Regions from separate parts of the Rhodococcus sp. WB9 genome, predicted to be linked through region 4. Evidence: riboswitches for the same ligand, from Rfam matches in the RefSeq annotation. Region 4 holds a riboswitch; each other region holds the start of a gene.
What was found. Region 4 has a riboswitch for cobalamin ahead of cobN (cobaltochelatase subunit CobN). Riboswitches for the same ligand answer to the same signal wherever they lie in the genome.
Positions count from the first base shown of each region.

Region 1: linked by a shared signal. The riboswitch ahead of FND50_RS13645 (ABC transporter substrate-binding protein) and the one ahead of cobN (cobaltochelatase subunit CobN) in region 4 are both predicted to bind cobalamin.
Region 2: linked by a shared signal. The riboswitch ahead of FND50_RS04410 (CbtB domain-containing protein) and the one ahead of cobN (cobaltochelatase subunit CobN) in region 4 are both predicted to bind cobalamin.
Region 3: linked by a shared signal. The riboswitch ahead of metE (5-methyltetrahydropteroyltriglutamate--homocysteine S-methyltransferase) and the one ahead of cobN (cobaltochelatase subunit CobN) in region 4 are both predicted to bind cobalamin.

Region 1 covers NZ_CP041769.1:2,967,079-2,974,463, forward strand. The annotation lists gene FND50_RS13630 (sucrase ferredoxin) at 1-391, shown strand, start outside; gene FND50_RS13635 (SDR family oxidoreductase) at 397-2,391, opposite strand; gene FND50_RS13640 (MMPL family transporter) at 2,424-4,544, opposite strand; cobalamin riboswitch at 4,645-4,779, shown strand; gene FND50_RS13645 (ABC transporter substrate-binding protein) at 4,874-5,869, shown strand; gene FND50_RS13650 (iron ABC transporter permease) at 5,866-6,954, shown strand; gene FND50_RS13655 (ABC transporter ATP-binding protein) at 6,951-7,385, shown strand, end outside.
Region 2 covers NZ_CP041769.1:909,682-917,066, reverse strand. The annotation lists gene FND50_RS35970 (hypothetical protein) at 1-251, opposite strand, end outside; gene FND50_RS04420 (alpha/beta fold hydrolase) at 656-1,411, opposite strand; gene FND50_RS04415 (antibiotic biosynthesis monooxygenase) at 1,444-1,758, shown strand; cobalamin riboswitch at 1,810-1,943, shown strand; gene FND50_RS04410 (CbtB domain-containing protein) at 1,966-2,160, shown strand; gene FND50_RS04405 (CbtA family protein) at 2,151-2,945, shown strand; gene FND50_RS04400 (DUF5996 family protein) at 2,962-3,903, opposite strand; gene FND50_RS04395 (hypothetical protein) at 4,046-4,501, shown strand; gene FND50_RS04390 (DsbA family protein) at 4,498-5,163, opposite strand; gene FND50_RS04385 (CbtB domain-containing protein) at 5,400-5,594, shown strand; gene FND50_RS04380 (SH3-like domain-containing protein) at 5,618-6,061, shown strand; gene FND50_RS04375 (SH3-like domain-containing protein) at 6,058-6,357, shown strand; gene scnC (thiocyanate hydrolase subunit gamma) at 6,354-7,043, shown strand; gene FND50_RS04365 (SH3-like domain-containing protein) at 7,040-7,375, shown strand.
Region 3 covers NZ_CP041769.1:1,539,416-1,546,800, forward strand. The annotation lists gene FND50_RS07375 (AraC family transcriptional regulator) at 1-115, shown strand, start outside; gene metE (5-methyltetrahydropteroyltriglutamate--homocysteine S-methyltransferase) at 159-2,420, opposite strand; cobalamin riboswitch at 2,547-2,754, opposite strand; gene FND50_RS07385 (ISL3 family transposase) at 2,976-4,277, shown strand; gene FND50_RS07390 (response regulator transcription factor) at 4,308-4,916, opposite strand; gene FND50_RS07395 (sensor histidine kinase) at 4,913-5,746, opposite strand; gene FND50_RS07400 (IS701 family transposase) at 5,821-6,987, shown strand; gene FND50_RS07405 (hypothetical protein) at 7,044-7,385, opposite strand, start outside.
Region 4 covers NZ_CP041769.1:4,259,397-4,266,781, forward strand. The annotation lists gene cobN (cobaltochelatase subunit CobN) at 1-2,131, opposite strand, end outside; cobalamin riboswitch at 2,187-2,330, opposite strand; gene cobG (precorrin-3B synthase) at 2,337-3,470, shown strand; gene FND50_RS19560 (precorrin-8X methylmutase) at 3,495-4,121, shown strand; gene FND50_RS19565 (precorrin-2 C(20)-methyltransferase) at 4,118-5,620, shown strand; gene FND50_RS19570 (serine hydrolase) at 5,626-6,534, opposite strand; gene FND50_RS19575 (LysR family transcriptional regulator) at 6,531-7,385, opposite strand, start outside.

The sequences.
Region 1 (7,385 bases), 1.3 Mb from region 4:
GTGGGAGTGCTCGCACACGGGTGGGCATCGGTTCGCGCCCTCGCTGATCCTGCTGCCGACGGGTTACACGTACGGCCGGCTGTCGACGCAGGGGAGTGTCGACGCGGTCCGCGCCGCCGCTCGGGGCGAGGTGTACCCGACCGGGCTGCGCGGCCGCAGTTGCTGGGACGCGCCGGGGCAGGTGGCGGAACTCGCCGTCCGCGATCTCGTGGACGCGGCCGCGGACGAGCTCACGGTGGACGCGAATTCGGTTGTCGCGCATCGTGACGGGCGCTGCTGGGTCGTCGACCTGGAGGAGCGGGAACTGCCGCCCCGGCCGGCGAGTTGCGGGGCGGCGCCGAAGCCGGTGCGACCCGTCGTCGCCACCGGAGTCCGCCCTTTCGCCCCCTGAGGCGGTCACCAGTGGGTGCCGGGCACCAGCCTTCCGACCTTCCGGGCGGCGCGGCCGAGCACCGACGACGTGTGGTGCCGGGGTTCCGGCGGGTGCTGGGGGGCCGGCGCCGCGTCGTCCGTGCTCTGTCCCTTCGCCGCCGGGGAATCGGGGAGCATGCGATACATCTGGTGCATCACGCGATCCTTGACGGCGGGTGCGAAGACGTGGCCGAGTTCCCCGAGCGTGCCGGTCGGGACGTCGATGCGCTTGGGGCGTTCGATCAGCGCCCGGACGACCATCGCGGCCGCCTTCTCCGGCGAGGTGATCGGTCCGACGTTGTACCGGCCGGTGGGCGCGATCATCGGCGTCTCGACCAGTGGCATGTGGATGGTGGTGAACGTGATTCCGTCCGAAAGGGTTTCGGACGCCGCGACGTCGGTGAACCCGTCGAGGGCCGATTTGCTGGCGACATAGGCGGCGAACCGAGGCGTCGCGCCCTGGACCCCGGCGCTGCTGATGTTGACGATGTGCCCGAACCGCCGCTCGCGCATCTGCGGGAGGAAGGCGAGGACGAGCCGGACCGCGCCGAAGTAGTTGACGGCCATGGTCCGCTCGAAATCGTGGAGCCGGTCCGTGGAGTGGTAGAGGCCCCGACGGATCGACCGGCCGGCGTTGTTGACGAGCATGTCGACGTGATCGTGCTCGGCGAGAACGGCTTTGACGGTGTGCTCGACCGACTCGTCGTCGGTGATGTCGCAGGGGTAGCCGTAGGCGTCGCCGCCCGTCGCGCGGATCTCGGCCACCACGGCGTCGAGTTCCTCGGTGCGCCGGGCGAGGAGAATGACCTTCGCGCCCTTGCGGGCCGTCGCGATCGCGGAACTCCGGCCGATCCCGGACGACGCCCCGGTGATCACCACGTGTCTGCCCACGAGCGGTCCGGCCGGATGGGGCCGGCGCGCCCGATCGGGATCGAGGTTCTCGCGCCAGTACGACCACAGCCGGTCGGCGTACGACGCGAACCGCGGGACGTCGATGCCTGTGCCGCGCAGCGCCTCCCGGGTGTCGTCGTTCACGAACACTGTGGGCAGCGTCATGTTCTCGACGAGTACCGGAGGGATGCCGAGCGCGCCGAGCACCGCCTTGCGGCCCGTGTCGAGGGCCGAGTCGGGGGTGGGATTGAGGAAGGGGCGGACGAGTCCGCCGGGCAGTCCGGTTGCGGGATGCGGCGCCCCGGCAGCCTTGGCGAGCGCTGCGTAGATCTCGCGGACCGGCTGCGGACGTGGATTGACGAGATGGAACGTCTGGCCGTCCCTTCCGGGTGCGGACATCAACTCCACGATGGCCGTGGCCACGTAGTCGACGGGTACGACGTTGGTCGATCCGATCCGGGGGACGGCCACGGGGATGGCCGCGGGGAGTTTTGCGAGCGCCGCGATGGCGGGGAAGAGATAGTACGGGCCGTCGATCTTGTCCATCTCGCCGGTGACCGAACTGCCGACCACCGCGGAGGGCCGGTAGATGCGCCATCGCAGGCCCTCGGCTTCCCGCACCAGCTTCTCCGCCTCGAACTTGGTGCGGTGATACGGGGTGGGGAATCCCTGCCCGAGATCGAAATCCGTTTCCCTGAACGGACCTTCGTGATCCCCCGCGACGGCGATGGACGAGACGTGATGCAGAGTCGCATCCAGTTCCCGGGCCAGCGCGATCACCGAGCGGGTGCCGTCGACGTTCGTGGTTGCCTGTTCGTCGCCCGCCGTGAGGTCGTAGATCGCGCCGAGGTGCAGGACGTGATCGGCTGCCGGCGCCGCGGTGAGTCCGAGGCCGGGCTCGGTCAGGTCGCCGATCAGCGGATGCACCCGTTCGCCGCCCGGCATGCCGTCGACGAGCGCCTTCCAGCGCGCGACGGACGCGCGCCGGACGAGGACGTGGATCTCGGCTGATGCATCGCGGTCGAGGATGAGTGGCAGCACGTGCCGACCCAAAAATCCGGTTCCGCCGGTGACGAGGTAGGTGGCCATGACCCGAACTTACTCCAAAGTAAGATAATGCACTAGTGGCCCAGACCCACCTTGGCGTGCACCTTCTTCATCCAGGCCGGGGCCCACCAGTTGGCCTCGCCCATCAGCTTCACGAGGGACGGAACGAGGAGCATGCGGACCACCGTCGCGTCGACGACGAGTGCGACGATCATGCCCACACCGAGGAACCGCATGATCGACAGACCGGAGATGGTGAACGCTCCGGTCACCACCACGAGCAGCAGCGCCGCGGCCGTCACGATGCGGCCCGTGCGCTCGGTGCCGAAGCGCACCGCCTCCTCCGTGGTCGCGCCGGCCTCGTGCGCCTCGACCATGCGTGACATCAGGAACACCTCGTAGTCGGTCGACAGGCCGAAGACCACGGCGAGGATGAGGACCACGAACGTCGCCTCGAGCGGTGCCGGACTGACCCCGAGCAGACTCGCGCCGTGGCCCAGCTCGAAGATCCAGGTGAGTACACCGAACGTGGCGGCGAGGCTCAGCCCCGCCATCGCGACCGCCTTGATCGGCAGCACCACCGAGCCGAACGCCAGGAACAACAGCACGAGCGTCGAACCCACCATGATCGCGATCATCACCGGCATCCAGTGCACGATCGCCGCGTTCCCGTCGTCGACGGTCGCCTGACCGCCGCCGACGAGGAGTTCGGTTCCCTCCGGCGGCGTGATGGCACGGAGTCCGTCCACTGCGGCGCTCTGGTCGTCGGTGGTGACGCCTTCGGAGTAGACGGCCTGGACCGCGACCAGCTCGTTGCCGGACGCGACGACGGTGGCCGCCCCGATGCCCTCCACCCGGCCGGCGGCCTGGGCGACCGCGGCGCCGTCGGCGGCGGTCGGGGCCGTGCCGTCGGTGCCCCGGAGGATGAGGGTGGCGCCGTTTCCGGTGGTGGGAAACTCGGTGGTGAGAGTGTCGGTGGCGATGCGGGCGGGGTCGTTCTCCGGCAGCGCCGTGTACGTGACCTCGCCGAGTGACGCGCTGAGCAGGGGCGAGGCGAGGACCATCAAGCCCGCGACGATGCCGACCGCGATGGCGACCGGCCGCCGCATCACCCACGTGACGACGGAGCCCCAGAACGTGCGGGCGCGAACCTCCCCACGCTGCGCCGCATCCTTGCGCCAGGTCAGTGCGTTGATGCGATGACCCAGGATCGCGAGCAGCGCCGGGACCGCGGTGAGTGACAGCAGCGCCGCGCTCGCGACCGCGGCCATCGCACCGAACCCGAGCGACTTGATCACGTCCTGCGGAAACACGAGCATGCCCGAGAACGCGCACACGAGAAGCAGACCGGAGAACAGCACGGTGCGGCCCGCGGTCAGGACGGTGCGCCGGGTCGCCTCCGCGACGTCGGCGCCGGACTCCAGTTCCTCGCGGAAACGTCCGACGATGAACAGGCCGTAGTCGATCGCGAGCCCCAGTCCGAGCAGGGACGCCACGTTGATCGCGAACGAACTGACGTCGGTGAACAGGGTCAGCAGGCGCAGGGTGGCCAGGGCGCTGAAGATCGAGAGCAACCCGACGAACACCGGAACGGCCGCGGCCACCAGTCCGCCGAAGATGAAGACCAGCAACACGAGAGTGATCGGGAGCGCGATCGCCTCGGCCAGCACCAGGTCCTGTTGCAGCCGGTTGTTGAACGCCACACCCACCACCGAATTTCCCGCGAACTCGGTGTCGATGCCCTCCACCTCGAGCTTCGGCAGCAGGTCGTCGAACGTGGCGGCGGTGATCCCGGCGTCGGGGTCGACGGTGATCGCGGCCGACGCTTTGGTGCCGTCCTCCGACACCATCAGCTGCTTCCTCGCCGCGTCCGCGGTCCAGTACGACGTCACCGAGTACGTGGGCACCTCGGCGGCGAACCGGTCGAGACTCGCGGTGACCTCGGGGCCGATGTCGTCCAGGGTCTTCCCGTCGGGTGCCGTGTAGATGGCGATGATGTCCGGCGTCTGTGGACCCAGGTTGTCCTGGACGATCCGGGCCACTTCGGCGGATTCGCTACCGGGATCGGTGAAGCCGCCCGAGCTGAGTTTCGCGAAGACACCGGTGCCCCACGCGCCGCTCACCAGAACGGCGACGACGGCGAGGCTCAGGACCCACCATTTGCGTGAAACAACGGTCGAGGCCCAACGTGTCATGCGTTATCTCCGGCTTGTCTGGGGCGGGCAGCTGCGACTGCCGACTGTAGTGCGGATCGGGGTGTCACCGACGGGGGTGTGATGCGGCTCCCGGCAAATCGTGCATACTCGGCATCGCACTTGCAGCCACACGCACGGGGGAAGCCGGTCCGAATCCGGCGCTGACCCGCAACGGTAGGCCACCAGATTATTTCGGTGGCGAGCCCGATTACCCGGCGTGGGGTGTGCGACATCCTTTTCGTCGTGGTCTACGAAGCGGAGTCCTGCAGGCGCCGCACAGGGCGTCTGCTGACTTCTCATTCGTGGCTCTGAGCCGCAATGAGGTTTACATGCACGGTCAGTTGTTCAGAAGTACCGGTCTGGTCACGCTCGCTGTGACCGCGCTGGTGGTCGCCGGGTGTTCGCGCGGGGAGTCCGTGGGGCAGACCGCTTCCGCCGAATCCTTCGCCGAGCCGGTGTCCGTCACGAACTGCGATCGAACGGAGACGTTCGACGGCCCGCCCCAGCGCATCGTCAGCATGAACGATCACGTCACCGAGGTGCTGATCGAGATGGGGGCCGGCGACCGCATCGTCGGCACGGGGTACGGCGACGCGACCCCGTTGCCGGAGTTCGCGGACGCCTTCGCGACGATCCCGAAACTCGCGAAGGAATACCCGGCCCGGGAGCAGATCCTCGACCTCGACCCCGACCTGGTGGTCGGTGGAATGCGGAGCGCGTTCGACGAGAAGGAGGGGCGGTCGCGCGAATCCCTCGGCGACCAGGGCATTCCCACCTTCCTGTTCTCCGAGTACTGCGGGCAGGGTTTCCCCGACATCGGTCTGCTGCGCAGCGACTACACGCAGCTCGGCGAGATCCTCGGAGTCCCGGACCAGGCGCGGGCGATCACCGACCGGGTGACGTCCGGATTGCAGGCAGTGCGTGACGAGATCGCAGGCACCGCACCGGTTCCGACGTTCTTCTACGATTCCGGCGAGGACGTCCCGCTGACGATCGGCGGTGTGGGAGTCGGCCAGCTCATCGCGGACCACGCGGGTGCGGCCAACCTCTTCGCCGAGGGGGAGAAGCCGTATTCGAAGTCCACCTGGGAGATCATCGGTGAACGCGCCCCGGAGGCGATCGTCGTCCTCGACTACGGTACGACGAGTGCGCAGGCGAAGATCGACTTCCTGAAATCGCACCCGATCATGTCGACGACACCCGCCGTGAAGGCCGGCCGGTTCGTCGTGGTGCCGCTCGACGACTTCTTCGAGAGCCCGCGCCTGGTGCGGTCGGTGGAGACGATCGCGCGGGCACTGCATCCGGACGCCGTCGGCGCGCGATGACCGTCACCGTCGAACGTGCGGCACCACCGGCGCAGGCGCCGCACCCGGCCCGCGCACGCCTCGGCTTCGTGGGCCTGATGGTGCTGCTCGCACTGACAACCCTGTTCGTCGTCGGCCTCGCGGTGTCGTTCGGTTCGGTGCGCATCCCGGTCGGCGACGTCTGGGCGATCGTCGCGCACCGGGTGGCCCCCGGCGCATTCGAGTCCTGGTGGTCGCAGGCGCGGGAGTCGATTGTCCTCGACTCCCGGCTGCCGCGGGCGCTGACCGCGGCGGCAGTCGGTGCGGCGCTGGCCCTGGCAGGCGCCGTGGCGCAGGCGGTGACCCGCAATCCATTGGCCGATCCCTATCTGCTCGGCGTGTCCTCGGGGGCGGGGTTCGGCGTGGTGGTGGTGACGGTGCTCGGGCTCGGGGTGGGAGCACTCGGCGCGTTCACCGTTCCCGTCGCGGCGTTCCTGGGCGCGATGGTGCCTCTGTTCCTGTCGCTGGCGATCGGCGGACGGTATCCGCAGCCGACGGCCGTCATCCTCGTGGGTGTCGCGTCGGCGCAGGTGTTCTCGGCGCTCATCACGTTCTCGATCCTGGTCGTCGCGGACGAGCATCAACTGAGTTCGGTGATGCACTGGCTGGCTGGCGGGTTCGGCGACTCCCGCTGGTCGACGGCGATCTTCCCGGCCGTGGCACTCGCGACGGTGGGGGCCGCGATGATGCTGAGCGCGAGCCGTATCGACCTGCTGCAGGCGGGAGACGACGGCGCCGCCGCCCTCGGCATGAACGTGCGGCGCTTCCGCGTGGTGCAGTTGCTCGGTGTGTCGATGCTGGCCGGGGCCGCCGTGTCCGTCGCGGGCGGCATCGGCTTCATCGGTCTGCTGGTGCCGCACCTGGCCGGGTACGTCGTCGGTGCGCGGGCGGTGAGGCTGCTGCCTGTCGCCGCATTCCTCGGCGCGATCGCGATGGTCGCTGCGGACACGGCCGCGCGGTCTGTCGCACGGAGCATCGAGATCCCGGTCGGCGTCGTCACCGCGTTGGTGGGAGCGCCGATCTTCATCTGGATGCTCTACCGGCAGTACCGGAGGGCCGAACAGTGACCGCGCTGAGTCTGCAACGGGTCCGCGCCGAACTCGGGTCGCGGGAAGTGCTGCACGGCGTCGACTTCTCCGTGCGTCCCGGTGAGGTGCTGGCGTTGGTCGGGCCGAACGGTTCCGGGAAGACCACCGCGCTGCGCTGCTGCTACCGCGCGCTCACCCCGACCGGGGGCGCCGTCGTCGTCGACGGAGCGGACACAGCCGATCTGGGCCGGCGGGCACTGGCCCGCACCATCGGCGCGAGCACCCAGGAACCGCGGGTGTCCGCGGGACTGACTGTGCGCGAATCCGTTTCGCTCGGACGCGTGCCGCACCGGGGCTGGTTCGAACGGGCGAACGGCGCCGACGGCGAGATCGTCGAGACGTGCGTCCGTCAGGTGGGGCTGGCCGAACTCGCCGGTCGCGACGTCCAGGCACTGTCGGGTGGGGAGCGT
Region 2 (7,385 bases), 3.3 Mb from region 4:
ACCGCCCGGAAGTCGGGATCCACGTTCGGCCATACCGACAGCAGATCCCCGTCCACACACACCGGCATCAGGAATGCCCACGCCGCATTCACCAGATCTGTATGCCCGAGAAACCGCACCAGTTCGGCCGGATCCACCGCACGAAGCTGCCGGTACGTCTGCCGCACCTCGGGCGGCAACGAGTCGATCTGCTCGTCGGTCAGCTGCGGAAGCCGGACGCACGCGTCGAGAACTACCCGACAGGCAGCCACGGTTGCCCTGCCCCTCGATCAGCGGGTCGAGACGAAGCCGTCAGCGGCGTCGCCGGGGTCTGGGGTTTCCTCGTGCGCCATCTCCTCGAACACCTGACCGCGTCGCGCGCTCGTGTTGTCGAAAGGCCAGCACGTCCGCCAACTCCACCCGCCGGTGCCTGCCCCCGATCCAGAGCCGTGACCGCGTCGACGAGCAGCCTCCGGACACTGTCCGGCAACGGCGCCGAACCTCCGGAGTCGAGATCGTCACATCATCCTGACCAGCGATAACATACTTCAACGCGGTGAGAAGGCCCGATCGTCGGCGCCCGGCAGCAACACCGTGTGGTTCATCAGAGCGGCCATACCTCGACCATAAAGCGAAAAAAAGAACACAATCTCCTGCGCAGCGGACGAGGTGGCTCTCAGCCCAGCCCGTCGAGGAACTCCTCGACCACTTTCCGGTACTGCTCCGGCTGGTCGTCGTGGACGAGGTGCCCGGCCCGCTGGATGCGGACGTACTCGGCGCCGGGATGCCGCTCCGCCATGGTCCGCATCTGACCGTCGGGGGTGATCGTGAACTCCCCCTCGATCAGCAGGGCCGGAACCGTGATCGACGCCCACTGGTCCCAGAAGTGCCTGCCGCCCCACTCCTCGGAGATGTCGCGGAACGTGTCGACGTCCCCGTGCAGGTACCAGCCGTCGGCGCGCTTCTCGAAAGAATCCAGGAAGTACTGTCCGGCAACCGGACCGAAGAACTCGAACAGGTCTTCCCGGGTCGCGAACGGCTGCGGCCAGTTCGAGATCATCGCCGCCCAGTCCGCGGCGGTGCGGCCCCGGAAGTCGGGGGCCATGTCTTCGAGCACGAGCGCCGATACCTTCTCTGGGTGTTCGGCCGCAAGGAACCACGCGTGCAGGGCGCCCATCGAGTGCCCGATCACCACCCACGGCTCGGTGAAGGGCGCGAGTACGGCGGCCAGGTCTTCCACGAACGCTTCCGTCGTCAACCGCGACGGTGCGGGCCTGCCGTGACCTGCGGCGTCGAACGTGAAGACGTGGCCGTGCTCGCGCAACCACGGCACGTGCCGGCCCCACGTCCGGGCGCTGCCCATCAGCCCGTGCAACAGCAGAATCGGCTGTCCCGTCCCGCCCTCGTCGTGCAACGCACTCTCACCCGCCACCCCTCCGACGCTAGCGGAGTAATCTCGCCCGCATGGCAGTGGTGAAGATCAACGCAATCGAAATCCCCGAGGGCGCGGGCCCCGAACTCGAGAAGCGCTTCGCAGCGCGCGCGCACGCCGTGGAGAACTCCCCCGGCTTCCTCGGATTCCAGCTTCTGCGCCCCGTCAAGGGCGAGAACCGCTACTTCGTCGTCACCCAGTGGGAGAGCGAAGAGGCATTCGCGGCGTGGCGCGACGGTCCGGCCCGGGAGGCACACGCGGGTGAACAGAAGAAGCCGGTGGCGTCCGGAGCTTCGCTGCTCGAGTTCGAGGTCGTTCTCGACGTCGCGGCGGCGAACAAGAACTGAGAGCCAGGGCCGAGCGGGAGGATTGACACGACGGCCCGCCGGGTGCAAAAGTTCGCAGGACAAAGCGATGGTTCGGCAGGAATCCGGTGCAATCCCGGAGCGGTCGCGCCACTGTAAATCGGAGTAGTCCTTCACCGGAACCACCTCGACAGCCAGATACTGCGGCCATCGCCTGGACCTAGGGGACGCGAAATCCCAGGAGGAACTATGGCACTCGCCTACGCACCCGGCTCGTCGGTCGACACGACCCGACTCGCCGTCATCTCTTTCGCGATCGTTCTGTTCGCGATGCTCGCTCTCTACCTCGTTGGTTTCGACCAGGGCGCGATTTCGCGCAGTGGCATGTACATGCACGAACTGATGCACGACGGGCGCCACCTCCTGGGTCTGCCATGCCACTGACCGATTCCTTCACGAAACTCCTCATCCGCGGCCTGCTGGCCGGCCTGATCGCAGGCATCCTGGCCGGTGGCGTCGCGTTCGTCCTCGGTGAGTCGCACATCGATGCGGCCATCGCGATCGAAGAGTCGAACAGCGCTGCCGAAGCCGAAGTCCACTCGCACGATGCCACGCAGGCAGCGGAGCCGGCCGGGCACTCGCACGACGAAGAAGACGCACTGGTCAGCCGGGACGGACAGCGCTTCGGACTGTTCCTGGCCACCTCCCTCGCGGGCCTGGCTCTGGGAGCGATCTTCGCCGTCGTCGCGAATTACGCGCGTCGGCTGACGACGCTGTCGGGGCCGTTGCTCGGGTTGACACTGGCCACGTTGGGCTGGTTGGCAATCGAGGCGGTGCCGTTCTTCAAGTACCCCGCCAACCCGCCCGCTGTCGGAGACCCCGAAACGATCACCCAGCGCACCGGGCTGTGGCTTGCCGCAGTCGTGCTGGGCTTGCTCGCGGTGGTGGCCTCCGTCTTCGCGGCGAAGGCCGTCGCAGCGCAGGAGTTCCTGTCGGTGCGGATCGCGGCGCCGGTTCTCGCGTTCCTCGTGGTGGTGACCATCGGATACCTCGTTCTGCCCACCGTCAACGAAGTGGGCGACGACTTCCCCGCAGTGCTGCTGTGGCAGTTCCGCCTGTCGTCCCTCGCGACGCAGGCCACGTTGTGGCTGGTTCTCGGACTGGCATTCGCGTTCCTCACGGAGCGTGCCACCCGGGCCACGACGCCCGCGTCGGCGAACGTCGCCTGACCCACCTGTCAGGGCGTCAGCGGGATTCGTCCCATCGGGCCGGGTCCGCCTCCAGGGCGGCCCGGTCCCAGCCACCCCGCTCGGCCGCCGCGTCGTACGTGCTGTGCAGGAACTTCAAGAGTGCGGCATCGGGATCGTCTGCGGTTCGGACGGTCTCGTACGGCAGCAGGAACTGTCCGTTCTCCTTGCTGTAGAAGGCTCCGTCGGGCCCGACCGGGTAGTCGGCGAAACCATCCGGTTCCGGGTAGGCGTACGCGTAGAACGCGCCTTCGACGCCACCGCCGGGCCAGAAACCGCAGCTGCTCAGCTCGTGCGAGTAGCCCTCGACCATCACCCAGTCTCCGCAGTTCGGTGCTCCCCCAGGATGAGTCGGTGCGGTTCGCCCGGAGAACCGGGTGCAGGCCAGGTCGAGCGCACCCCAGAAGAAGTGCACCGGACTGACCTTCCCGATGAAATGGGAACGGAACTCGTGCAGGACGCGGTCCGCCTGCACGAGCTGCCGCCAGAACTGATGCACCGACTCACTGTCGTACGAACAGTGCTGGTTGTCCTCCGCGAACGGGACGGCGGGGTCCACCTCGTTGGGCCGGGCCAGAATCGTCGTCGCCACGCCCAGTTCGGCCAGCGTGGCCATCGTCTCCGCATAGAAATCGGACACCGACTTCGGTTCGAGGGCAACCGTCCCGGTGCCGCCCGTACTCGTGCGGATCACCAGTCGATGGTCGGCGAAGTCGAATTCGATGTCGAAGCAGTCGGTGCCGTACGGGACTGTCGACGTCGTGAGACCGCGGGGGCTCACGTACAGCGGGACCTGCCACCAGTGGTTGATCAACGGTGCGTGGGCCAAGCGGATCTTCCCGACTATCTGCGTCCACATGTGCAGGGTGTCCCGCGTCGACGTCCAGTCGTCCACCTTCAACGCCGGCCATGCATCTCCGGGTCGTGTCTGCTCGCGCACAGTGCCTCCCTGCCGACGACGTGCTTTTCAATGTGCCCCTCGTCCGGGGTGATGGCAAGCACGTCGCATCGATACCCGGGTAGGGGTGAACTCCACTCCGTGGGGTGATGTGCCGCGACGTCGCCGATACCAGCATGGGGACATGACCACTCGTACTGCACCCTCGGTCCCGCAGGCGATCGAGCGCGCGTACTGGCTGCTCGGACTCGCCCTGTTCGCCGGCGTGGTCGAGGCCATCGCGCACACATCGACGGCATTGGAGGGCCCGGACGCCGACGTCGGCAGCCTCGCCGGACAACTCGCGGTCCGCGTCGCCGTCTACGGCGCGGTGCTGTTCGTCATGACCCGTTTCCGCAGTGGCGGGGCGTGGGCGCGGAACACTCTCGCGATCGGTCTCGGCGTCTTCGGCGTCGCTTCGCTCGTGATGGAGCCGCTCGCCTGGCTGTCCGCCGGCAACGACCCGATGTCCGCCGTCGCGGGTCTGACGCTCGACGCCGCGGTGATCGCGACCGCCCGACTCACCCATCTCGTGGCGGTGATCGCGGCGGTGGCACTCATGTTCCGGCCCGACGCCAACCGGTACTTCACGCGCCGCTAGTTCACCGGCGCCGCGCCCGCCTGCGTCAGAAGCTGCAGGAACACGTCCTTCGGCTGCGCGCCGGACACGGCGACGCGGCGGTTGGCGACGAAGAACGGCACCGCCGACACCTGCAGTCGACGGGCGGTCTCGAGGTCGGCGCGGACCGCGTCCGCACCGGCATCGGATTCGAGTTCGGCGCGGACGGTGTCGGCGTCGAGCCCGGACCGCGACGCGATCTCGACGAGCACCTCGCGATCGTCGATCACGGCTCCCGCACCGAAGTGGGCGCGGAACAGTTCCTCTACCACGGCATCTCGCTCGTCGCCCGCCAGGTGGATCAACCGGTGGGCGTCGAAGGTGTTGGCGGCGATCACGGTGTCGAAGTCGAGACTCAGCCCCTCGCCGGCCGCCGTGCGCGCAACGTGTCCGAACATCTGACGGACCTGCTCGGCAGGCATGCCCTTGCTCTCCACCAGGGCGTCGAGTTCGCTGCGCCGCTCCCCCACCGGCGTCTCCGGCGACAGCTGATACGACCGCCACACCACGTTCACCCGGTCGCGCCCCTCGAACTCCGCGAGGGCCGACAGGAAACGGTGCTTGCCGATGTAGCACCAGGGGCAGGCGACGTCGGACCAGATCTCGATCTCGATGTCGCCGTCGGTGTTCTGCTGTGTCGTCACAGTTCAGTGGAACGAATCGCCGGTGCATTCTGTTCCGCCGGGTTCGACACGGTGTTTGTCTTGGTTCGCCGCGCTGCATTTCCGCACGCCGGATTCGACCGAACGGTACGGTGATGGAATCGACACGGCGAGAGTAACGTCGTATCGATCGTGCCGCTGAGCAAGGGGCGCTCGTCGCGATGCCCGGACAATCGACGGCCGACAGTTGCGGAACCCGAACTCCTCCAGGAGTAGCCATGGTTTACGTCTCTTCACCGAGCAAGTCCGTCGAGTCACTCGGAATCGTGCTGATCGTCGTCGGAGTCGTCCTGCTCGCCCTGCTCACCCTCTACCTGGTCGGATTCGACCAGGGTGCGATCTCCCGAAGTGGCATGTACCTGCACGAATTGATGCACGACGGCCGCCATCTCCTGGGAGTTCCCTGTCACTAGTTCCACCACCACCGGAGCACGCGATGAACTCTCCAGCAGATTTCGAAGCACAGGCGAACAGGGTCGCGGAGTACGGCCCGATCCATCACGCAGAGATGGATTCGCCGTATTACCTGTCCAATTCCGCGTTCGACGCGTTACGACACGTTCTCCACGACGTCGGCGGCCAGGCCGCCCTTCCCGTCAAGTACGAGGAGAAGGTCGAAGAGGACTGGGAGATGAGTACGTACGTGACGTGCGAATGCCTCGGATGGCGCGGTGTGTGGAACTCCGAGGAGCGCCGCCGCGCCGAGAACGACCTGGGCGCAACGCTGTACTTCGGGTTGCCGTACTACGCGCGGTGGATCACGGTGGCCGCCAAGACGCTCATCAACAAGGGCCTGATCACGCCCGACGAACTCTCCGCCAAGATCGACGAGGTCCGGGCCCGGTCGGGTGGCGGGAACGCGACCGGAGGCCAGTCATGACGAAGTTCGAGATCGGCGACCGGGTCACCGTCAAGGACGCGACCTCGATGTTCCACACCCGAACCCAGGCATTCATCCGCGGGCGCACCGGAGTCGTCGTCGAGCACCGCCCGGAGTGGGTGATTCCCGAGGACGAGGCGTGGGGTCGCGTGGAAGATGGCCGGACCGAGCCGTTCTACGTCGTCCGCTTCCGGCAGACCGACCTCTGGCCCCGCTACACCGGATTCGAGATCGACACGTTGGAAACCGAGTGCTCCGAGCGGTGGCTCGAGCCGGCAGGAGAGGCGGACACATGACGCATTCGCACGACGATCACGCCCCGATCCAGGCCTCGGAGGAGGTCAGCGAGTTCGAGATCCTGGAGACCGCCATTCGGGAACTGTCCATCGAACACGGACTGTTCTCCCGGGAGGATCACCGCCGCTTCTCCGAATGGGCCGAATCGGTAGGGCCCTCGGGTGGTTCGAAATTGGTCGCGAAAGCGTGGGTCGACCCGGAATTCAAGAAGCGGCTGCTGGCCGACGGCACCGAAACCTGCAAAGAAGTGGGGATCGACTGGCGCGACCCGACCGGATCGGGCACGCCGAGCGACTACACGTACTTCTACGTGCTGGAGAACACCCCGAAGGTCCACAACGTCATCGTCTGCACGTTGTGTTCGTGCTATCCGCGGCCCGTTCTCGGTATGTCTCCGGACTGGTACCGCACCCCCAACTATCGCCGCCGGTTGGTGCGCTGGCCCCGCGAGGTAATCGCGGAGTTCGGCTTGCACTTCCCGTCGGATGTCGAAGTGCGCGTGCATGATTCGAACCAAAAATCACGGTTCATGGTGATGCCGATGCGCCCCGAGGGCACCGAGGGATGGAGCGAGGAACAACTGGCGTCGATCGTCACCCGCGACACCATGATCGGTGTTGCCCTCCCACAGGTCGATTGGACCGCGACCACACCACCCTCGGACAACGGAGGAACCGCGCGATGATGACGGACAAGGCATACGACGTCATCCTGAACACGCTGACGCCGGAGACGACCCGCGACGACGTGACGCTGCCGGACCTCGACCGCAAGCCCGACCCGTGGGAATCGAGCATGCAGGCCACCGCGGAATGCCTGTCCTGGCGTGGCGCCTGGGACAATCTCGACAGGCGCCACACCGAGGACCAGCTGGGCGAAACCGTGTACCGCGACTTCCCCGTCCGCTCCCGGTCCGTCGTCGCCACCGCTCACGCGTTGATGGACAAGGGCGTCATCAGCCCGGACGAACTCCAGGCGAAGATGGAGGAAGTGCGGGCACGGTTCAACCGTCAGTAGCCCGCCGCAC
Region 3 (7,385 bases), 2.7 Mb from region 4:
CTCGATCGCCGGCGCGTGGGGATACGTCAACCTCGGCCTCTTCGCGGCCGCCTACCGTCGCCGGTTCGGTGAGAATCCGTCGCAGAGCAGGGCCTTCGGCCCCGTGAGTGGTTGACGAGTCCAGAGACTCCTCAACCACTCACGGGCCGCGGAGCCGCCTACAGCTCCGCGCGGACCAGCTTCGCCGCGTCGACGAGGTTCCGCAGCGACGCCTCGACCTCGGCGGGACCACGGGTCTTCAGACCGCAGTCGGGGTTGACCCACAGCCGTTCCACCGGCACCGCCTTCAGCGCCTCCCGCAGCGACGCCGCGATCTCCTCGACACCGGGCACCCGCGGCGAGTGGATGTCGTACACGCCCGGGCCGACGCCGAGATCGAAGCCGACGGCGTTGAGGTCGTCGAGGACCTCCATGTGCGAGCGCGCGGCCTCGATGGAGGTGACGTCGGCGTCGAGCCTCGCGATGGCCTCGATGACCTCACCGAACTCCGAATAGCAGAGGTGGGTGTGGATCTGCGTCGAGTCCGAGACCCCGGACGTCGCGAGACGGAACGCCCCGACCGACCAGTCGAGGTACGCCGGCTGAGCCGCGGCCCGCAGGGGCAGCAGTTCGCGCAACGCGGGCTCGTCCACCTGGACGATCCGGATGCCCGCGCCCTGCAGGTCCACCGTTTCGTCGCGGATGGCCAGCGCCACCTGGTTGGCCGAGTCGGCCAACGGCTGGTCGTCGCGCACGAACGACCACGCCAGGATCGTCACCGGACCGGTGAGCATGCCCTTCACCGGACGCTGCGTGAGTGACTGCGCGTACGTGATCCATTCGACCGTCATCGGGTGGCTGCGGCGCACGTCGCCGTACAGGATCGGCGGGCGGACGCAGCGGCTGCCGTACGACTGCACCCAGCCGTTGTCCGTCGCGAAGAACCCGTCCAACTGTTCGGCGAAGTACTGCACCATGTCGTTGCGTTCCGGTTCGCCGTGCACCAGCACGTCGAGGTCCAGCTTCTCCTGCAGCGCAACCACATCGGCGACCTCGGCGCGCATCCGGTTCAGGTACTCGGACTCGTCGATCTCACCCTTGCGCCGCGCCGCGCGCGCGACCCGGATCTGCGTCGTCTGCGGGTAGGAGCCGATGGTGGTGGTCGGCAGCACCGGAAGCGACAGCGCCGACTGGGCTTCCCGACGTTCCGCGGCGGGACTGCGCCCCGGATCGGACGCGGTGAGCGCGTCCAGCCGGGCACGGACCGTGGCGTCGTGCAGACGCCTGTCGGTGCTGCGGGTGGACGCCGCCGCGCGGGCGAGCGCGAACTCGTCCTCGACGGATTCACGACCGCTGGTCAGTGCGGTGCCGAGGGTGACGACCTCGCGGACCTTCTCGGTACCGAACGCCAGCCACGACCGCAGCGCCTTGTCGAGTCCGGTCTCCGCGTCGAGCGTGTACGGGACGTGCAGCAGCGAGCACGACGTCGAGACGGCGAGCGAACCGGTGCTGCCCAGCAGGGTGCCGAGCGACGCCAGTGCCGCGTCCAGGTCGGTGCGCCAAATGTTGCGTCCGTCGACGACGCCGGCGACGACGTGCTTGCGGGTCAGATCGGGAACGGTGGCGAGAGTGTCGGATCCGGCGACCAGATCGATCGCAATTCCCTCGACACCGGTCGAGGCGATGGCGGGGAGTGCGTCACCGAGGCTGCCGAAGTAGGACGCGAGGAGGATCGCCGGCCGCGACGGTGCCGCGGACAACCGGTCGTAGGCACGCTTGGCCGCCGCGATCTCTTCCGGTGTGCGGTCGGCGACCAGCGCGGGTTCGTCGATTTGCACCCACTCGGCGCCGGCGTCGGCGAGCCGACCGAGCAGGTCCGCGTACAGCGGGACCAGTTCGTCGAGGCGGTCGAGGAGGGGTACCTCCGAGCCGACGGCCTTCGACAGCAGCAGGAACGTCACCGGACCCACCACCACCGGGCGGGCCGGAATGTCCAGGGCACGTGCCTCTTCGAGTTCGCGGAGCACCTTCGACGGGTCGAGGGCGAACGTCGTCGATGGGGAGATCTCGGGCACCAGGTAGTGGTAGTTGGTGTCGAACCACTTGGTCATCTCGAGCGGGGCGATCGTGTGGTTGCCGCGGGCGGCGGCGAAGTAGCGGTCGAGGTCGCTCTCGATGCCGGCGACACGGTCGGGCAGGGCGCCGAGCATCGCCGCGGTGTCCAGCACATGGTCGTAGTACGAGAACGTGTTGACGGGAACGGAGTCGAGCCCGGCGTCGCGCAATCTCGTCCAGGTCCGGCGTCGCAGATCCTGGGCGAGCGCGTCGAGCCCTTCGGCGTCGAGGCGGCCGGTCCAGTACGACTCGACGGCCTTCTTCAGTTCGCGATTCGGACCGATGCGAGGTGAGCCCAGCACGGTCGCGGTGAAAGAAAATGTCACGGTATCTCCAGTTGCGTACGCGGTACGGCTACCGCCGGCAAACGGGTACACCTCTCGAGCCCAGGGACCTGCTGCAGCGCGAGAAGGTCTACACGCCCAATCCACGAGGCGGTAACCGTCGGGCACGGCGTGCCCGACACAGTCGGCAGGTCTTCGGACTTGCAGGCAGCCGGTGTGACATCACACCGGACCTAGTGGCCGTCGCTTCCCAGGCGGTTGCCCAGTGCATGGTGACGGCGGTCGTTCCTGCTCACCGCTGCGGGACAGTCCCGGATTCTCACCGGGTTCCCTCTCACACGCGGACTCCGGAGAGGCCGACGTGCTTCGACGCCAGGTGCGGTCTTCGGGGCTCCTCACGACCGTGCCGGGCGAACCAGCTGCACCGGCCAGCATAGGCCTCCGGCCCGTGCGCCTTCTTGGTAGCCCCAACTACCAAAAAGGGGCTCTACTGCTGTGATCGTGGGTGGTAGCTGGGCATCGTAGGGGCGCACGCCGTTGTCCCAGTAGCGTTCTGGCTTGTCTAGGGTCAGTCGGCTACATGTGTGGGAGAACGGCGTGCGCGAAGCCAGGATATGGCGTCAGGTGTTGGGTGTCGAAAAGACGGTGATCGAGCACGTTGATTTCGATGCCACGGCCGTGGCGGTGATCGTCGCGGTCCGGCCGCAGGCCCGGGCCCGGTCCCGGTGCGGGCTGTGCGGTCGCCGTAGCCCCGGCTACGACGGCGGCACCGGGCGGCGGCGATGGCGCGGCCCGGACTGCGGCCTGGTCCGCACCTTTATCGAGGCCGACGCCCCACGGGTGTCCTGCCGCGAACACGGGGTCACGGTGGCCGCTGTGCCCTGGGCCCGGCACCGCGCCGGGCACACCCACGCGTTCGACCAGACGGTGGCGTGGCTGGCCACGCACACCTCGAAGGCCGCGACCTGCGAGGTGACGCGCACCGCCTGGCGCACGGTCGGGGCGATCGTGGACCGGGTGTGGGCCGACACCGCACCCGCCCGGGACCCGCTGGCCGGGCTGCGTCGGATCGGGATCGACGAGATCTCCTACAAGAAGGGCCACAAGTATCTGACGGTCGTCGTCGACCACGACTCCGGCCGGCTGGTGTGGGCCGCCCCCGGCCGCGACGCGGCCACCCTGTCCGGGTTCTTCGACCGGCTCGGGCCCGAACGCTGCGCGAAAATCACCCACGTCACCTCGGACGCGGCCGGGTGGATCGGATCGGTGGTGGCCCGGTACTGCCCGGATGCGATCCGCTGCGCGGACCCGTTCCACGTGGTCGCCTGGGCCACCGAAGCCCTCGACGCGGTCCGCCGGGCCGCGTGGAACCGGGCCCGGGCCACCGAGAACGCCTCCCGCGGCGGCGGCTGGAAACCACGCCGCCGCCCGAAGGCCGGACCAGCTCAAACGGTGAAACGCAGCCGGTGGGCGTTGCTGAAGAACCCGGACACCCTCACCACCGGGCAGCAGGCGACGCTACGGTGGATCGAACTGCACGACCCGGTGCTGCACCGCGCCTACCTACTCAAGGAAACCTTGCGGTTGATCTTCCAACTCCCGGCCGAGAACGCCGCCACCGAACTCGATCGATGGATCGGCTGGGCGAGACGGTCCCGGATCCCGGCCTTTGTCGCGTTGCAGAAAAGCATCCGCGCCCACAAACCCGCCATCCTCGCCGCCATCGAACACGGCCTGTCCAACGGGCGCATCGAATCGGTCAACACCAAAATCCGCCTCATCACCCGACGCGGATTCGGGTTCCACACCCCCGAGGCCGTCATCGCACTCGCGATGCTCAGCCTCGGGGGCGCTCGACCACAACTACCCGGCCGAACCCACCCACGAATGAGTCAGTAGAGCCCAAAAAGGCGCACGAGCCCGGAGGGCCTACAGCCAGCCGTTCGACTCCGCGGCGCGGACGGCCTCGGCGCGGGTGCTGGCGCCGGTCTTGCCGATCGCCGAAGACAGGTGATTGCGTACCGTGCCTGCCGACAGGAACAGTGCGGCAGCGATCGAGGCGACCGGCGCACCGTCCCGCGCCGCCCGCAGCACGTCGGTCTCCCGGTCGGTGAGCGGTGATTCCCCGCTGACGAGACTGTCGGCGGCGAGAGCCGGGTCGACGACGCGCAGTCCGGCATGGACGCGCCGGACGGCGTCGGCGAGCTGCCGGGCCGGGGTGTCCTTCACGACGAACCCCGATGCACCGGCCTGCAGTGCCTTGCGCAGGTACCCGGGACGACCGAACGTCGTCACGATCAGGACGCGGGTCTGCGGCATCTCGGTCCGCAGTGCCGTGGCCGCGGCGATTCCGTCCAGGCCGGGCATTTCGACGTCGAGGAGCGCGACGTCGGGGGAGTGCTCGCGCGCCGCCGCGACGACCTCGTCGCCGCGCCCGACCTCCGCGACGACCGTGAGGTCCGCCTCCAGGTCGAGCAGGGCGGCGAGGGCACCGCGGACGAGTGCCTGATCGTCGGCGAGCAGCAGCCGGATCGTCACGGGGCCTCTTCCTTCAGCACGTGCAACGAGAACCCGCCGGGTTGCGGATGGGTGATGACGACCCGGGCTCCGGCGGCGGCGGCGCGCTCCCGAAGGCCCACCAGCCCGTTCCCGTGCACGGATTCACGACACCCGGCGCCGTCGTCGACGACGGTGACCTCGCGTTCGCCCACCGTCACCGAGCAGTGCGTTGCGCCGCTGTGCCGGACCACGTTCGTGACACCCTCCCGGACGGTCCACGCGAACAACTCGCGCAGTCCGGTGGGCACCGACTCGGTGCTGTTGGGCAGCTCCGCCTCGATTCCGGCCGACCGCAACGCTTCCCCGGCCCGGGCGATCTCCACCGGAAGCGACAGCCCCCGGATTCCCTGCACGGCCTGCCGGACGTCCGCGAGCGCGTCGCGGGAAAGGCGTTCCAGGTCTGCCACTTCCGTGCGGGCCCGGTCGATGTCGATGTCGAGGAGCCGGCCCACGAGTTCGGCCTTGACGGTGATGACGGTGAGGGAGTGCCCCAGGATGTCGTGGAGGTCGCGGGCCATCCGGGTGCGTTCCTCCTGCACCGCGAGCCGTTCGCTCGCTTCCCGTTCCCGGACCAGTTCGATGTTGCGGTTGATCAGCTTGGTCACCCCGAACATCGCGAACGCTGCCGCGCACACGCCCAGCGAGAGCCCGGTGCCGGACCCCCAGTCCAGCACCGTGGAGATCACTTCCACGAGAACTGCGACGGTCAGGGCGGTGATCCCGCCGAGCCACGCGGGGAACAGCATGACCGCGGAGACGGCGAGGAAGACGCCGGCGGACAGCCCCGACGACCCGACGGCGACCACCATGACGGCTGCTAGTACTACAGTCGCGTTTATTTTGATCTTGTCGGTGTGTCGGCGCAGGTTCCGGCAGTCGCAGGATGCATGGTCCGTGTGTGGGCGATGATGTGTGCGTGGCGCATGTGCAGGAGTGGGCGGAGGGGCTGGCGGAGATCGATGCGTTGATCGGGCATCGTTTCGCCAGGTCCGAGCCCCGCAAGCATGCGGTGGAATACGTGCAGGGGCTGCTCTCGGGTGAGGAACGGAAGAATTCGTGGACCCTGTCCGAGCGTGCGGGCGATCGGTTGCCGGACGGGATGCAGCGACTGCTCTCGACGGCGGACTGGGATCCCGACGCGGTCCGCGACGACGTCCGCGATTATGTGGTCGATCATCTTGCGGATCCGTCCGGTGTGTTGATTCTCGACGAGACCGGGTTCTTGAAGAAGGGCACCCGCTCGGCCGGGGTGGCCCGCCAGTACTCGGGGACCGCGGGCAGGATCGAGAACTGCCAGATCGGGGTGTTCTTGACCTATGCCACTGCGGTGGGTCGAACGTTGATCGACCGAGAGTTGTACCTGCCCAAAGCCTGGACCGATGACCGTGACCGCTGTGCGCGGGCCGGGATCCCCGCCGAGCGTGAGTTCGCGACCAAACCCGAGCTGGCGATCGCGATGCTCGAACGTGCCGTCGCCGCGGGCGTGCCGGCACGGTGGGTCACCGGAGATGCCGTGTACGGGCAGGTGTACCAGCTCCGTGCCCGGTGCGAAGAGCTCGGATTGTCCTATGTGCTCGCTACTTCGGTGAACCAACGCGTCATCACCGTCGACGGCGCCGAACTGCGGGCCGACGAGGCGATCGCGGCGTTGCCTGCCCAGGCCTGGCGAACCCGCTCGGCCGGCGAAGGCAGCAAAGGTGTCCGGCTCTACGACTGGGCGCGCACCCCGATCCGCGGGCTGAACTGGCCGACGACGGTGTACTGGCTCCTGGCCCGTCGCAGTCGCACCGACCCGGCGGATCTGGCGTACTACCTGTGCCACTGCCCGGCGCGCACCACCTTGACCGAATTGGTCACCGTCGCCGGAACCCGGTGGGCGATAGAGGAAACCTTCCAGACCGCGAAGGGCCAGACGGGCCTCGATCACTACCAGGTTCGGCAGTACGCGGGCTGGTACCGGCACATCACCCTCTCGATGCTCGCGCACACCTTCCTCACCGTCACCCGGTCAAAAAGGGGGCCCGAGAACCCGGCGACGACAGCGAGTTGATCGCACTGAGCGTGCCGGAGATCCGACGGTTGCTCTGCCAACTGATCTGGACGTATCTACCCGATCCCCGGCACGTCCTCGCCCGCTCCCACTGGCGCCGCCGCCATCAACACCGAGCCCGGCAAAGCCACTACCGAGCCCGAGGACACCTGCCCTAAACGCGACTGTAGTACTAGCCCGAACAACGCCACCACGAGCGGTACCGCCTGGTTCAGCGGTGGCCGAAACTCGTTGTGCGCGCGCCGGGTATGCGACCACCGGAACATCGCAAGGTACGTCACCGCGAATGCCAGCGTGGCGATCATCCCGATCCAGCCCCGGACCTGATCGCGGGCGGCCCACCCGTCGAGGAACGGCTGGAACAGGAAGACCGTCCACGCGGCGGCGAAAATGAATCC
Region 4 (7,385 bases):
GGCCGAGCGCCTCGCGGAGTCCGGGGACGTTCTGCTCGCCGCCCCACATCTGCCGGGCGCGGAGCATCGCGAGCACCAGTTCGACCTCCGCGTCGTCGCGGGGTGCGGCACCGAGGATGTGGAGGCCGTCACGGATCTGGACGTCCTTGATCTCGCACAGCCAGCCGTCGACGTGCAGCAGCATGTCGTCGAACACGTCCTCGTCGGGACGTTCCTCGAGTCCGAGGTCGTGGTCCATCTTGGCGGCGCGCATCAGCGTCCAGATCTGCTGACGAATGGCCGGCAGCTTGGACGGGTCGAGCGCGGAGATGTTCGAGTGCTCGTCGAGTAGCTGCTCGAGCCGCGAGATGTCGCCGTAGCTCTCGGCGCGGGCCATCGGCGGGATCAGGTGATCGACGAGAGTCGCGTGGGCACGGCGCTTGGCCTGCGTGCCCTCCCCCGGATCGTTGACCAGGAACGGGTAGATCAGCGGCAGGTCGCCGAGTGCGGCGTCGGTGCCGCACGACGCGGACATGCCGAGTGTCTTGCCGGGCAGCCATTCGAGGTTGCCGTGCTTGCCGAGATGGACGACGGCGTCGGCGCCGAAACCGCCGGCGGCGGCGTCCGCGGCGATCCACCGGTAGGCGGCGAGGTAGTGGTGGCTCGGCGGTAGATGCGGGTCGTGGTAGATCGCGACCGGCTTCTCCCCGAATCCGCGCGGCGGCTGCACCATCAGCACGAGGTTCCCGAACTGCATTGCGGCGATGACGATTTCACCGGCGGGATCCTGTGAGCGGTCGACGTACAGTTCGCCCGGCGCCGGCCCCCAGTGCTCCTCGACGCCCTCGCGCAGTTCGGCGGGCAGCGCCGAGAACCACTCGCGGTAGCGGGCCGCGGAGATCCGGATCGGGTTGCCCGCGAGCTGCTCCGCGGTCAGCCAGTCCGGATCCTGGCCGCCGGCGGCGATGAGGGCGTGGATCAGCGCGTCGCCGTCCTGGGCGGCGAGACCCGGCACGGAATCCGGTCCGTCCGCCGGGCCGAGGTCGTATCCGGCGGCCCGCATCTCGGTGAGCAACCGGATCGCGCTGGCCGGCGTGTCGAGACCGACGGCGTTGCCGATGCGGGCGTGCTTCGTCGGGTACGCCGACAGCATCAGAGCGATCCGGCGGTCGGACGCGGGGATGTGCCGGAGCCGGGCGTGCCGGACGGCGATGCCCGCCACCCGGGAGGCGCGCTCGGCGTCGGGAACGTAGGTGGAGAGACCGTCCGCGTCGATCTCCTTGAACGAGAACGGCACCGTGATCAGCCGGCCGTCGAACTCGGGGACCGCGACCTGGGTGGCGACGTCGAGCGGCGACAATCCGTCGTCGTTGGACTCCCACGATTCACGGCTGCTGGTCAGGCACAGTCCCTGCAGGATCGGCACGTCCAGCGCGGCCAGCGCGGCGACGTCCCACGCCTCGTCGTCGCCACCGGCCGAGACGCCGGCCGGCTTGGTGCCGCCGGCGGCGAGCACGGTGACCACCATCGCGTCCGCCCGGCGCAGCGTGTTCAGCAACTCCGGTTCGGCGGTGCGCAGCGACGCGCAGAAGATCGGCAGCGGGGTGCCGCCCGCCGCGACGACGGCGTCGCACAGCGCCTCGATGTAGCGGGTGTTCCCGGCCAGGTGCTGCGCGCGGTAGTAGAGAACGGCGATCGTGGGGCGGTCCGGGTTCCCGTCGGGAGCGAACGGCGCGACACCCCAGCTCGGCAGGTGGACCGGCGCCTCGAAACCGTGACCGGTCAGCAGCACGGTGTCCGACAGGAAGTGGTGCAGTTGGGCGAGGTTGTCGGCGCCGCCCTCGGCGAGATAGTTGTGTGCCTCCGCCGACACACCGGCAGTGACCGTCGAGCACTCCATCAGCTCGGCGTCCGGGGCGTGCTCGCCGCCGAGGACCACCACCGGCAGTCCGCTGGCGAGGACCGCGTCGAGGCCCTCCTCCCACGCCCGCCGGCCACCGAGGATGCGCACCACCACCAGGTCGGCGCCGTCGAGCAGTCCCGGCAGATCCTCCTCGACCAGCAGCCGTGCCGGGTTGGCCCAGCGGTAGTCCGCCCCGCTGGCGCGTGCGCTGAGCAGGTCGGTGTCGGAGGTGGAGAGCAGCAGGATCACGTGTGGAGCCTTCCTGGGGGTGTCGCGCCCCGTGGCGGTGGTTCTGTGCGGAACCGTAGGTCGGAGGACGGCAGGTGAGGGTCTGGCTCGCCCACCGGTTTCGGCGGGCTCACAGTGGCGCGACCGCACCGGATTTTCACCGGCTTCCTCTCCTGCTGTCGCAAGTGCTGGTGATGCTACCCGGGGCCGGACGTAACCTGGGACCATGGTCGACTCCCGTTCCCGCCCCGACGCATGCCCCGGCGCGCTGCAGGTCCACCGGGCCGCCGACGGTGCCCTCGCCCGGGTGCGCCTCCCCGGAGGTGTGCTGACCTCCACCCAGCTGCAGACCCTCGCGGAATCGGCCCGCGACCTCGGAAACGGCGAGATCGAACTGACCTCCCGCGGCAACGCGCAACTGCGGGCGGTCCGCGATCCGCAGGAGTTCGCCCGCCGCCTCGCCGACGCGGGCCTCCTGCCGTCGGAGACCCACGAGCGGGTCCGCAACATCCTCGTCTCGCCGCTGACCGGCCGGATCGGTGGTGTCGCGGACCTGCGGGATCTGGTCGACGAACTCGACCGGACGTTGTGCGCGGACGCCGCGCTGGCGGACCTGCCCGGCCGCACGCTGTTCACCCTCGACGACGGACGCGGCGACGTGTCGGCGCTCGGCGGCGATTTCGGCGTCCATGCGGTGAGCGAGACGGAGGTCGCCCTGGTCCTCGCCGGTCGCGACAGCGGTGCCCGGATCGCGGCGACGGAATCGGTGGCGGTGCTCCTGAACGCCGCCCGCGTCTTCCTGGAGCTGCGCGATCAGCACTGGCGGCTGTCCGAGATCGCCGACGGGGTCGAACGGGTCCTGTCGGCGTTGACGCTCGCACCGACCGCCGACCCGGTGAGCGGGTTCGACGACCATCGGCCGCCGATCGGGTGGCTCGACCAACCGGACGGCAACGTGACCCTCGGCGGCGGCCTCGCGTTCGGGATCCTCGATGCCCGGCTGGCCGAGTTCCTCGCCGCGGTCGAGAAGCCGGTGATCGTCACGCCGTGGAAATCGGTGTTGCTGTGCGATCTCGACGAGTGGTCGGCCGAGCAGGTGGTCCGGGTCCTCGCCCCGATGGGCCTGATCTTCGACGAGAACTCGCCGTGGCTGAACGTCAGCGCCTGCACCGGGCAACCCGGCTGCGAGAAGGCGCTCGCCGACGTGCGATCCGACGCGCGGGACGCCGTCGCGAGCGGCGAACTCCCGGTGGAGGGCCGGCAGCACTGGTCGGGCTGCGAGCGGTGCTGCGGGCGGCCCAAGGGTGAGGTCGCCGACGTCGTCGCCACGGAGACGGGTTACCGGGTGGAGGAGCCGTGACCGCGGTGCCTCTATCGTGAGCGGATGATCGAGTACATCCGAGACGGCGCGGAGATCTACCGCCAGTCCTTCGCCACGATCCGCGCCGAGGCGGATCTCAGTGCCTTTCCCGAGGACGTCTCGCAGGCCGTGGTCCGCATGATCCACGCAAGCGGTCAGGTCGACCTCGTGGACGACGTCGCGTTCACCCCCGGTGTCGTGAAGGCCGCCCGCGCGGCGCTGGCGGGCGGCGCCCCGATCCTGTGCGACGCGCAGATGGTCGCTGCCGGCGTGACCCGGAAGCGTCTCCCTGCGGACAACGAGGTCCTCTGCACGCTGCGCGACCCCCGGGTCCCGGTGCTGGCGGAGCAGATCGGGAACACCCGCTCGGCGGCCGCACTCGAATTGTGGGGCAGCAAACTCGACGGTGCCGTCGTCGCGATCGGCAACGCCCCGACCGCGTTGTTCTACCTGCTGGACATGATCGAATCCGGGGCACCCCGGCCTGCCGCGATCGTGGGCGGTCCGGTCGGCTTCATCGGTGCGGCCGAGTCGAAGGAAGCGTTGATCGAACACCCGCGCGGACTGGACTATCTGGTGGTCCGCGGCCGCCGGGGTGGCAGCGCCATCACAGCTGCGGCGCTGAATGCGATTGCGAGCGAGGTCGAATGAGCTCCGACGAGCGGGTGACCGGCAAACTGTGGGGCGTCGGCATCGGACCGGGCGACCCGGAACTGGTGACGGTGAAGGCCGCGCGGGTCATCGCCGAGGCCGATGTGGTGGCGTTCCACAGCGCCCGGCACGGCAAGAGCATCTCCCGCGCGGTCGCGGCGCCGTACCTGCGTGAGGGACAGATCGAGGAGCACCTCGTCTACCCCGTCACCACCGAGACCGTCGACCACCCGGGCGGTTACCAGGGGGCGATGGACGAGTTCTACGAGGAGGCGTCGCAGCGACTCGCCGCCCACCTCGACGCCGGCCGGTCGGTCGCGCTCCTCGCGGCGGGCGACCCGCTGTTCTACAGCTCCTACATGCACATGCACAAGAGGTTGGCGCAGCGCTTCGAGGCGGAGGTCATTCCCGGGGTCACGTCGATCAGCGCCGCCTCCGCCGCGCTGGCGATGCCGCTCGTCGAGGGCGAGGAAATCCTGACCGTCCTGCCGGGAACGCTGCCGCCCGGCGAGCTGACGCGGCGCCTACGGGAGACCGACGCCGCCGCGATCCTGAAGCTCGGACGGACCTACCCGGCCGTTCGGCAGGCGTTGAAGGACTCCGGCCGCATCGACGAGACGTGGTACGTCGAGCGGGCCAGCACGACCCGGCAGAAGATCGACGCCGCCGACGACGTCTCGGACAGCGACGTCCCCTACTTCTCGATCGCCATCGTGCCCAGCCCGTCGAACGCGCGCCGCGACGACGCGGCACCGCAGGGCGAACTCGTCGTCGTCGGGCTCGGTCCCGGCGATCAGGCCTGGACGACACCGGAAGTGCAGCACGAACTGTCGCTCGCCACCGATCTCGTCGGCTACGGCCCCTACATCGACCGGGTCCCCGAACGTCCCGGCCAGCGCCGTCACTCCAGCGACAACCGCGTCGAGGCCGAACGTGCCGCGATGGCGCTCGACCTGGCCAAGAACGGGGCCCGCGTCGCCGTCGTGTCGTCCGGTGACCCGGGTGTGTTCGCGATGGCCGCCGCGGTGCTGGAAGTCGCGGCCGAGGAGCAGTGGCGCGGCGTCCCCGTGCGCGTCCTGCCCGGCATGACCGCCGCGAACGCCGTCGCGAGCCGGGTCGGCGCACCCCTCGGTCACGACTACGCCGTCCTGTCGCTGTCGGACCGGCTCAAGCCGTGGGACGTGGTGGCGCAGCGCATCTCCGCGGTCGCGAGCGCCGACATGGCCTTCGCCGTCTACAACCCCGCGTCGAAGTCACGCACCTGGCAGGTCGCCGCGATGCGCGATCTGGTTCTCGAGCACCGCTCCCCCGACACCCCGGTGATCATCGGCCGCGACGTGGCCGGCGCGCAGGAGTCGGTGCGGGTCGTGCGGCTCGCGGACCTCGACCCGGCCGAGATCGACATGCGGTGCCTGCTCATCGTGGGCTCCTCCATGACGACCGTCGTCGAGAGCGAACACGGAACGAGGGTGTTCACGCCCCGGCGTTATCCGGGCTGAGTACCTCAGTCGACGCGGCCGGAGCGGAGTTCGGTCACCGCGATCCGGGCGGCGTGCCCGATCGCGGCATCGACCACAGGAAGCACGGGATCGGTTCGGGCGGCGCGGGTGAAGACGGCGACCGCGACGGGAGTCTCGCCGGGAAACGTCACGACGGCCACCTCGTTGCGGATGGCGCCGATTGTCCCGGTCTTCCCGGCGACGTCCACCTCGGAATACGGGAACCCGGACCGGATGCGGTGCTGCCAGATCTGCGCGGACATCACGTGCCGGACGAACTCGCCCTGCGGCCCGGGCACCGCCCTACCGGTCCAGATCGCGTCGAGAAGCGAGGTCATCTCCCGCGGAGTCGTCGCGCTCGCATACGACGGGTCGTAGGCGGACACGGTCCACGCCTCGTCGTTGTCGGCCAGTGCCGCGAATGCTTCGGCAGTGGTGTGCGCGTGGGCGTCGATCACCAGGCTGCGGTGCGCATCCGCTGTGCCGCCGATGATGCGCGTGCTCGTCATGCCCAACTCGGACAGCGCCCGCTCGACGCTCTCCAGTCCCACCTGCCCGAGAACGAGGTCGGCGGCAGCGTTGTCGGACACGGTCATCATCGACAGCGCCAGATCCCGCCAGCTCAGCACCACGGGATCGCGGAACGTCGACACCCCCGTCGGCCCCGGAGTGCAGTCGGCCGGATTGATCCGGACGGTCGCGGTCGGCGACAACTCCCCGGATTCGAAAGCACGGCACAGGGCTACGAGTAGCGGAAGTTTGTAGACCGACGCCAGAACCACGAGGTCGTCCGCGCCGACCGCGATGTCACCCCCATCGCCGATCGGGGTCCCGACGCGGCGCGCGTGCAGCCATCCGGTACAACCGGCGTCGGCGAAGACGTCACGGAGCCGCTTCTCCGCCGACGCGGTCATCGATCGGCCCTCAGCAGCACCCGGTCGAGGGCGGCAGCGGACGGTGCGACGTCGGCCCCGGAGCGCCAGACGATGCGCAGGCGCAGCGCGAGATCGTCACGCAGCAGATCGACCCAGGCCACTCCCGGCATGACCGTCGGTGCCGTCGCCGTCACCCCGAAATGACCGCCTGCGGCCACGTGCGTGAGAATCTCTCGCGGACCCGGTGCGACCACGATGTCCGGGTCCGCACCCCGGGCCCGCCACAGGTCGACGAACAGGTCATGGGCAGGCGGATTGTCCGACCGTGGACCGGTGGCGAGGGCCAGTCCGCGCAGCATCCGGACCTGCGCCTTCTTCGCGACCGCCGCCGGATGGTCGTCCGGCACCACCACCCACCGTCGAAGCTTCAGCACCGGCCCGCTGTCGACGCCGGTGAGCAGAGCGGGATGTTCGACCACGGCGACGTCGAGACTGCCCGTGCGGACGGCGTCCACCAGTTCGGTGCTGGACGCCGTGGTCGTCACCACCCGGGTGGGCCGGGCCTCGTCCGCGTCGCGAAGAGCACGGACACACCGCACCACCACACAGTCGGCCACCGAGTGCGGGACACCCCACCGCACCACCGCATCGCGACCGCCGGCGATGCGGTGCGCCTCGTCCTCGAATCGGGCCGCGTCGGCAACGAGAAGCCGCGCACGCGGGAGCAATTGGCGTCCGGCATCGGTGAGCCCGACTCCTCGGGCACTGCGCTGGACCAGCTCCGCGCCGAGTCGCTGTTCGAGCCGCCGCACTCCCTGTGACAGCGGCGGTTGCGTCATTCCGAGCCGGGATGCGGCGTTGCCGAAATGTCCCTCTTCCGCAACGGCGAC